DNA from 3 places in the Chitinophaga sp. 10T418 genome. Region 2 is predicted to be linked to each of the others. Evidence: riboswitches for the same ligand, from Rfam matches in the RefSeq annotation. Region 2 holds a riboswitch; each other region holds the start of a gene.
The links. A riboswitch is a leader RNA that binds a small molecule or an ion and turns the genes downstream of it on or off. The one in region 2 is predicted to bind cobalamin.
Positions count from the first base shown of each region.

Region 1 (3,285 bases), on a different contig from region 2:
GCGCCATCTTTAGTACGGGCAAAGCCGATAGTACCTTTGGGATATTTCTTTACTATGCTGTAGTCAGATGTTTTCAATATAACGATACCATCATTTTGTGTAAGTACAAATACATAGTCTCCGGCCACCATCATATCACCGGCAGATGAATTAATGCCATCTATCTTAGTCCCTATGGTCGGACCAGCGAGGTTTACACGGTATACGCCATCTACTGCACTTAACAAACCTCTTGTATCATCTATTCCCGTAAAGGCATGACCTTCGTCCTGCGGAAGATGATCTACCCTGCCTGTTTCTTTCATGGTATATGCATCAGCTACCACCAAAGGACCGCCTACTTTTACTGACATATACACCTTGCCTTTATGGACGGTGGCGAACTGCAGTGTTGCGCTGGTCGGACCAAAATCTTTACCGGGATTTTCTGTTTTAAATACATCTTTAACAATCTTATTACTGTCATAACTATAATAGAATAAGTCGCCGGAGGTAGTACCATACTGTCCTTCCTGTACTACCCAAAAGCCGTTTTCATACTTACCCCACACCTTTACCTGGTAGATCGCGGAGTCTGAAGCGCCGGCATTGCTGGCTGTAAATACGATATGGTAATCACCGCGGGCACCTGCCGTGAAAGTATACACCGAATCATTTCCGACTACATTTCCATTTATTTTCCAGCTGAACGTAGCGCCAACGGGATTGTTTATCCTGGGGTGATAAGAAAGCGTAGCGCCAATATGTATAGAATCTGCACCTCCGGTTTTATCCACACCGGGACCGGGAATGGTGTCGTCATTTTTTTTACATGACATCGCCAGTGCTAAAATAGAAACTACAAAGAAAGTACTTCCCGAAAATCGCATGTTTATATATTTGATTGATGATTAAGCTCCAGTTGTTTCAATTATGCATGTAATGCTTTGGGGTACCGGTATTTCAGTATTTCAAAAGAACCAAAGAATACCGCTGAATAAAGAAGATTTGCCACGAGCATATTCTTTAAAAATGGTAAAGCGAGGTAGTAACATTGCAACAAACCTGCAAGGTTGTACGTATAGGGTTTACCGGTAGTAATATCAATACCATGATTGATCCATACGCCGAAATCAGAAACGATCCAATGTATCAATCCGGCAGACAGCGCGGAAAGAAGTATGCGGAGAAGCGTTACTTTTTTGATGATCACTCTGCCCACTGTTACCATGAGTGCAAAGGCGGCATAGTTCCATACCCAGCCACTATAAAGCAATCCTGTAGCGTATTCCGGATATATCAGGTGAGATATGATGATATCGCTGATGAATAATGTCAGAATAGGAAAGGCATACGACTTGAAAAGATTACTGAAGTAAGCGCCCGCAAAAAGCGCCATAGCGCCAATCGGTGTAAAGTTTGGATAAGGCATCAGATTACCCGCACCTAATACACGTATGAGGCCTGCGCCTAAAATAAAAACAAGTAAAACTAGAAAACGTGGGTCAATTTTTTTATCAGACATTGTTAATAGTTATTATAAAGGGAATAGGGATTCTGCATGAAGAAATCAAATGATCTCTCACGAAAGAAAACATACATGTTATAGGTGATGACATGCGCTATCAGGCACAGTCAATCAGATACAAAAATTCATTTTTACCAAAAATAAAAAACCGGAACACCGGGAAAAATACATCCATGTTCTTCACCCGAAAACATGATATATAGTTGCAAAGGGCAGGTCTTCTGGCTTTCCTGCTTTTTCGGTCGCCTTCCCGTTCCAGATAAGCGGAACAGTGGCAAGGAGGAATTAACTCCGAAAAAACGATACCTGTGGTCACACAGGCAGCAGGATTTACAGCTACGGGGATAGCTCCGGTTTTACACCGGATTCCCTTTTAATATTCTTGCATACATGCTAGAATAACCAGTTGCAGGCGCAAATTAATGAAAGCAGATGGTTTCTCCAAATGTTGTGACAACAGGGATTGAGAATTACGAATTAGGAATTCTCACCCGATCCCTATAAACTATATCGCAGCCCTAACTGCATTTGCCAGCGCGAGGCCAGCGGATCCCTGAACTGGTACAGCGTATATCCCTGCGAGTTCAGTTTTATACTAATCGTCTCCCCTTCTTTGGTTATTTCTACATACTTCTCCGCCAGAGGAGCAAGATCTACATTATAACTTTGCGTTGGACCACTTATTGTAATAGTGTTGCCGGCATTGTCGCTGGCACTCCCTATCTTTTCTATATATGTTCCTGATAAGGAATAAGGCATGTTGGCTTCCAGGAAATATTTACCCGGTTTCATTTCCGGAAATGAATTTGGATATTACTACTCCTGGAAACAGGTAGCAGGTCGGCCACTCTAATGAAGTTGGCAATTTTTTTTACGTGATACAAGATATCGGTTACAGGCTTAGATCATTTAAATCCGCACTATGGTCTGCATTGCAAAGGGACAAAAATTATTTACACTCAATCCAGGCCACAACCAGATACCTTAATAAGTTGCTTGATGTCTTTAATACAGATCTTCCTGCTATGTGATGTCAAAATACCGGCAGCTTTAAACTCTGTTAGAAATCTAACAATATTCTCTTTACCGGTACCTACCATATTTGCCAGATCACTACGGGAAAGATTAATCATAATATCTTCCCCTGCAACTGTTTCCTGTTTAAATTTTTCACGCAAAACAATTAACGTGATTGCAAGTCTCTCTTTAACAGAACGCTGTGCAAATACAGAAATGCTATTTGCCAATACAGTGAATTCATGACTGAGTGCTTTGAGTAATCTACGCGGCAGCACGCTGGATCTTCCCATAATAGTCATAAAATCTTCTTTGGGTATGAATGCAATGACACTTTCTTCTAATGTAGCAGCAGAGTCTGGATAACGCTCATCGGCTAAAATAGCGTGATATCCGATTAATTCCCCTGCATTGGCAACGTATATAATTTGTTCCCTGCCAGTTTGATCCACCTGGTATTTTTTAACTTTACCTTTTTTTACAAAGAAAATACCGGAAGCAACAGCTCCCTCTCTAAATATAACTTCTCCTTTCCCGTATCGTTGCTCCTGCATATGGGAATAAAGATCTGCACATTCATCCTCCGGTAGATTAGTCAGAATGGACTGGGATTTAAAATTCCACTTATAAATGGGAAACAGACCGTCTAAACTCATAATAATTGACCCATTGGGCTAAAAAGTGATTTTTTGCAGGTTTTTAATTGAAAAGTATCAATGAAACCAACCACCATCAAAGGTACCTTTGCAATATGAAAATAT
Region 1 is NZ_JBFTHG010000006.1:630,427-633,711, forward strand. It holds gene AC1DCV_RS20710 (DUF5074 domain-containing protein) at 1-869, opposite strand, end outside; gene AC1DCV_RS20715 (DUF6580 family putative transport protein) at 911-1,504, opposite strand; cobalamin riboswitch at 1,702-1,929, opposite strand; gene AC1DCV_RS20720 (hypothetical protein) at 2,006-2,299, opposite strand; gene AC1DCV_RS20725 (Crp/Fnr family transcriptional regulator) at 2,467-3,180, opposite strand; gene AC1DCV_RS20730 (biotin/lipoyl attachment domain-containing protein) at 3,276-3,285, shown strand, end outside.
Region 1: it holds a riboswitch for cobalamin, as region 2 does, so the genes downstream of both, AC1DCV_RS20715 (DUF6580 family putative transport protein) here and metE (5-methyltetrahydropteroyltriglutamate--homocysteine S-methyltransferase) in region 2, are expected to answer to the same signal.

Region 2 (3,285 bases):
GTAACCCTTCCCGGATGGCTGGTTCATCGATCTGTATCACTTTAATACCTGCATTTTCCAATGCCACCACTTCATCACGTATAGCCCAGGCAATCTGGTTTGCGGTAGTGGATCTTGGCTGATCATCTCTCACAAAAGACCATTGTAAAATAGTAACAGGACCGGTGAGCATACCTTTCATCAGCTTGTCGGTATTGGCTTGTGCAAAGCTGCTCCAGCGTACCGTCATGTCTGCCGGACGGCTTACATCACCAAAAATAACCGGTGGTTTTACACAACGGCTGCCATAACTCTGTACCCAGCCATTTTTTGTAAACAGGAATCCATCTAACTGTTCGCCAAAATATTCCACCATGTCATTGCGCTCAAATTCGCCGTGCACGAGTACGTCCAGGCCAATTTCTTCCTGCCAGCGGATCACTTCTATGGTTGCCTTTTCTATGGCGGCATCATATTGTGGTACTGTCAGTTCTCCTTTTTTCAATCTTGCTCTTAACTGCCGGATATCATCTGTTTGCGGGAAGGAGCCAATGGTAGTAGTCGGGAATAATGGCAGGCCAAACTGTTCCTGCTGTATGGCCTGACGAATGGTAAAGGCACTTTTCCTGCTGGCATCACTCAATGTAAATGCTGCTACCCTGTCTTTTACCGCTTTACGATGAATAAGCCCTGATGCCCCACGGTTGCGGATCGCGTCCTCATTGGCAGCCAGTAGTGCTGTATTTCCTTTTACAATATCCCGCAGCTCCTTTAATTCCTGCAGCTTTTGTTTGGCGAAGGCCATCCAGTTTTTTATTTCGGGAGATATCGCTGTTTCGTAATCCAGATCACAGGGAACATGTAAGAGGGAGCAGGAAGGCGCAATGGCGACTCTGTCTTCCCCTAAAACTTTAATAGCCCTATGTATAAATGCTAATGATTTTGTGTAGTCATTCTTCCAGATATTTCTGCCGTCAACTACGCCCAGAGAGAGTTGCAATTTGCTGTCGGCGATCTTTGTCTGCAATACATCTTCCAGTTGTGCCGGACAACGTATCAGGTCCAGGTGCAGTGTCTGCACCGGCAATGCCAGTACTGCCGGCAGGTGTTGGCCATAACATTCAAAGTAGGAAGCCAGTACAATATGTAACTGCGGGAAGGCAGCATGTATTTGCGCATATGAATCGGTAAGTACCTGCAATGCTTCCGCAGAAAGATTGAGTGATAAGCAGGGCTCATCCAGTTGTACCACGGTGGCTCCGGCCTTCGTTAACAGGTCAAGCACTTCCAGGTACACCGGCAGCAATTTATCTATCAATGATAACCGGTTAAATCCTGTTTCTTTTTCTTTACCCAGTAACAGGAAGGAAACGGGTCCCAGTAATACCGGCTTGGCAGCATAGCCTGCATTCTTTGCTTCCAGGAACTGATCCACCACTTTGCGGGAAAACAGGTGGAAGTCCTGGCTGGCGGTAAATTCAGGAACAATATAGTGGTAGTTGGTATCAAACCATTTCGTCATTTCCATGGCGGTGATATCATCTCCATCCCGCTGATAACCTCTGGCCATGGCAAACAACAGGTCTGTTTCAGATAACTGTTTTGCAGTGAGGGCCTGGTATCTGGCTGGTATAGCGCCCGTCATCAGCGAGGTATCCAGTACCTGGTCATAATAGGAAAAATCGTTGCAGGGAATCCAGTCGATTCCTGCCTGCTTTTGCAGTTCCCAGTTTTGCAACCGGATGCCGGCGGCGACTTCCTGCAGGGCAGAAATAGTAATGCTGCCTGTCCAGTAGCTTTCGCAGGCCTTCTTCAATTCACGCTGGCTACCTATCCTCGGATAGCCTAAGTTGTGGATAATCATTGCTGATTGTTTAAAAGGTGATACATGATGTTCACGCTCTTGTACATACCATAGCAATGCTTTAACAGGAGAAAGTGTAAGAGAGGAGAAGATAGTACGTAATTGTTGCTGACAGGCATGATCCCCGATGCAATACAGCATTGGTAGACGGACCTTTTTAAAAGCGTCCATCTGTCATACCTGTTCTTAAAAAATTACTACATACCAAAACCTGACCTGCTTCAATCCCCGAAAGCAGTGTCAAAGTGAAATAAAGGCAGGTCTCCTGGCTCGTTTCACTGTTAAACACCTTCCCATTCCTCCAACGGAACAGTGGTATATTGTTTACCAGTTGCAGATAAATTATCTGCGCAAAACTTACAGTTGCGGGACAGCCTGTGATTTACACACAGTTCCCTTTTAATCCCGCTTTTCAGCGGGAACCATTACTTGCTTCGATTGTAATACGTAAAGAACCGGGGGCGAAGATAATAAATCCCGGCAACTATCAAATTTAAGTTCCCGGCCGTTTTACAGCATGATTTCGTTTTCTTACAATGTGGCGCAGTAGCAAAAAGTGAGTTTTACATCATAAAACAAACAAAAAATGAAACAAGCTAACATCCTGATTACAGGCGCCACCGGCAACATTGGTACTACACTGGCCAAACAGTTATCCGCACAAGGTATTCCTTTTCGTGCCATGGTGAGAACAACAGACGATCAGGCCCGCGCACTCCACGCATTACCGGGAGCTGAAGCCGTGATCGGAGATTTTAATAATCCCGACAGCGTGGCCAGGGCATTACAGGGAATAGAAAAAGCTTTCCTGCTCACGAACTCCTCTGAGCAAGCCGAAAAGTTACAAAGTGATTTCGTAGACGTTGCACGCCATGCCGGAGTACAACATATTGTAAAACTCTCCCAGCTGCATGCAGCACCACAATCGCCGGTACGTTTTCTCCGGTATCATGCTGCCGTGGAACAAAAGATCCGCGAATCCGGTATTGACTATACTTTCCTGCGACCTAATTTATTTATGCAGGGACTGCTGGGCTTTCGGGATCCCATCATCCAGCAGGGCAAGTTTTTCGCCACCGCCGGAGAGGCGCCGATTAGCCTGGTAGACATCCGGGATATTGCCGAAATAGCAGCCATCGCGCTCTCCACTCCCGGCCATGCAGGCAAAATATATGATATTACCGGCCCCGAATCCCTCACACACCGGGAATTGGCAACCAAACTGTCTATCGTCCTGGGACGTACCATCAGCTATGTCAATGTTTTACCGGATCAGTTACTCCAGGCTTTGTTACAGGTAGGATTTCCCTTGTGGCAGGCAGAAGGTCTGATCGAAGATTATGCCCACTATGCCCGCGGAGAAGCAGCCGCCATCTCACCGGCAGTGCAGCAGCTGACAGGTCACGCACCCCGCAGTTTTGACCACTTTATTCAGGAATATG
Region 2 is NZ_JBFTHG010000010.1:33,943-37,227, forward strand. It holds gene metE (5-methyltetrahydropteroyltriglutamate--homocysteine S-methyltransferase) at 1-1,984, opposite strand, end outside; cobalamin riboswitch at 2,082-2,285, opposite strand; gene AC1DCV_RS25590 (SDR family oxidoreductase) at 2,430-3,285, shown strand, end outside.

Region 3 (3,285 bases), 210 kb from region 2:
TTCATTTCAACATATCTAGATCAATTGTGGACAGATAGAACTTTCTGCTATCTATATACTTTGGCAAAGAAAAGGATTTAATCTTATATATGACAATCTGGAAACAAACGGCCGTGTTATCAAGGAACGAAACCTCTAMTATTCGATAGATAATTAACCGAAATAAATGATCAGCATCACGTGAGAGGCAATAAAACGGACAAATCAATTTTTCACATGCGAATAAACAATACTATTACAAGAGAAAGGTACGCCAAATGAAATATTTTTTCGATCAATTTGAGACCGCATCGTATGATTTGCTATAATTTTTGTTATTCCTGCTTAACAGATGCTTTAGAAAACGAATTGAAGGAAAAATACTTTTATCATTGCCTCGTAATAAAAATCCGCTACCGGACTAACGGTAACGGATTGAATTTTTCACACTAAAACTAGAGGCATGAAAAACTTTAATTTGAATGATTGGTTGGAGACTATTGGTCAAATAGTCCTTGTAACTCACATCATCCTAATGATTTTAGGTATGAAAATGAGAAAGTAAACATCATGTACGCAATGATTGCTCCCTGGCTCTAAGTTAGGGGGCATTTTTTGTATGCCTTAATCACTGCTATTCTGATCAATATTTAAAAATTACCCTATATTCCAATATATCATGTGGATATGAGGTTTTCATTCCACTTTACAATGGAGAGATACTCCATCAAGTTACGCATTAATCTTCATGCAAAGGTTCATCTTTTGCCAAAAACATTAAATATTTCAAACATACTTAAAGAAAAAAGTGGAGATTCCCAATATATTCATTCTTTCAATCGGCCTGTGTGCTGGTAATTATATGATCAGATTCGAAGATATTAATTACATATAAAACTGCAAAAATGGTTCTTCGCTTAAAATCGGATTAACGACTGATTAACAGATCCGTATTTCGAATTTCTAAGACTATTCCCATTAGTGGCTGCAGTGTTATAAATACTTCGGCTACTATCTTCAACTCATCAATCCCACAGTGATACTTTTCGGTATAGATGATAACAATAGAACCATAAAAAATGAAATATCAACCTATGGAAAGCATAAAAAATAAAATGCCATATCCATACTTTCTTCCGTTCACTCCTGTTAGTGATTTAAAATAACCATAACGCAGATCCACTGCGTCTAACAGTGATACATTTTAATGAAGGAAGACAATATAGGTGGTATAAAAATTTAAACACGAACTAATAGGAAGTATAAAAAATGAAATACCTGATTAGTTATAGTTGCCAAAAGCATTGCCTCAAAAAAGAATGAAGTATTACACTTTCCTTTCATTTTGGATTTTACTAATACTTCACGTACGTTTGCATCCACAATTGGTTCCGCCTGCGGGCGGATTAAAAGGGAATCCGGTGCAATACCGGAGCTATCCCCGTAGCTGTGATCCTGCATTCATTTTTGAATGAATTGATTTTCCGGATACTCCATACCACTGTCTGCATGTCCGCAGATGGGAAGGTTCCCGGAAAAGCAGGAGAGCCAGAAGACCTGCCAGATGTCATCGATCATTCAGCGCTTTCGGGTGAAAGGCCAGGAATGTAAGCCTAACGGCATATATTCTATTGTGTAAATATTATTTACCCCTGGGCGCATTATGCAGGTGTGATTTCACCGGCTTTTGAGTTTTGTTTTTTTCCGGATCTGGTATCCGGACAGGGAAAAGTATGTCATCAATCCAAATATCTATTATATGAAAAAACAGTTATTATCCTMCTTGTTGGTAGCGTTTGCCTTGTTGGTGGCTTCCTGTAAAAAAGAAGATGCATTGCAGTCATCACAGTTACAAAAGTTGGACGCCAATAACAAAACCGGCGTTACAACATCATTGATTACCGGCAAATATGCAGATGGTTTCTTTATTGCCAATGAAGGATGGTTCGGTCATGGCACCGGCGATCTGCACTTCTATTCGTATAGTGGTGACAGTTTGGTGCAGGACGTGTATCACCTGGAAAACCCAACCGGTGCATTAGGAGGGCCTTCCAACACATTGCAGTTTGCGACCTTCTTCAACAATAAGCTGTACATCGTAGTGAAAGCCGGCGGACCGCTGGTGGTAACAGATGGTGGCAGCATGGTAGAAACCGGCCGTATCACTACCTTGCCCGGTAACGATGGGCATGCCTTCCTGGGTGTTGATGCCACACACGGACTGCTGAGCGCCAGCGATGGCGTATATCCTATTACACTGCCATCTCTGGCGGTAGGCACTAAAATCAGCGGGGTTGCTGGTTATACCGGCGACATGCTTAAAATTGGCAGTTATGTTTTTGTATTATCTCAAACAGATGGTATCGTAGCCCTGAATAGCAGCACTTATGCTGTAGTGAAAAAGTTCGGCGCTGCTAACCTTGCTTTTGCCGCGGGTAAAGATGGAGCGGTATATGCAACCAATTCAGATTCACTGATCCGCATTGTTCCGTCTACCCTCGCACGTACTGCGATCAAACTGCCGTTTACCGTGCCTTCTCCATGGGGAGCATGGCGTCATGCGGGTATTACTGCTTCTACACAGGACAGTGCTATTTTCATTGTGCGTAACAACGGTTTTGCCGGTGGAACACAATTATATCGCTACGTAATCGGCAACGCTGCTTCGTTAACTACGCCATTTATCACCCTGCCAACAGGTCAGTATTTCTATGGTGCAGGAGCAGCATATAATAAGGAAAAGAATGAGCTGGTAGTGACCACGCTGAATGGATCATTCACCGGCAGTATCAACCGGGTGCTGATTTATGATGCCACCACTACTACCCTGAAAAAAACGTTGACTTACAACGGATGGTATTTCCCGGCTATGCCTGTGTTTCACGAATAAAGAACCATAAATAAGAAAATGCCCCGTTTGCCAATGGCAAGCGGGGCATTTTCTTATCCCGATACTTCACTAGGATATTCAAGATTTTCTGGTTACTTTAATACGATATTTTTTTTCCACGTATTTCACTCTTAAGCCATTGTAAAATGAGCGTTAAACTCACTCAGGTATCCACGTTTTTTTGTGCCCCGCTATTGCTGTTATGTTTGGGCGGTAGCAAAGTTGTTGCCCAGGCAGGACCCGTTAGTATTTCAGGCCCCACTACTGTGACTCCCGGCAGCGTCGGCATTTATTCGCTGGTACCCACTGTTAGCGGCAGCACGTATGTAGCCTGGAACGTTACCGGGGATGGACAGATTATTTCTGCACCACCTAATACCGGTCTGGAAGGTTATGGTATCAACACCTGCTATGTT
Region 3 is NZ_JBFTHG010000010.1:242,854-246,138, forward strand. It holds gene AC1DCV_RS26455 (hypothetical protein) at 1-5, opposite strand, end outside; cobalamin riboswitch at 1,349-1,558, shown strand; gene AC1DCV_RS26460 (DUF5074 domain-containing protein) at 1,739-2,869, shown strand; gene AC1DCV_RS26465 (hypothetical protein) at 3,016-3,285, shown strand, end outside.
Region 3: it holds a riboswitch for cobalamin, as region 2 does, so the genes downstream of both, AC1DCV_RS26460 (DUF5074 domain-containing protein) here and metE (5-methyltetrahydropteroyltriglutamate--homocysteine S-methyltransferase) in region 2, are expected to answer to the same signal.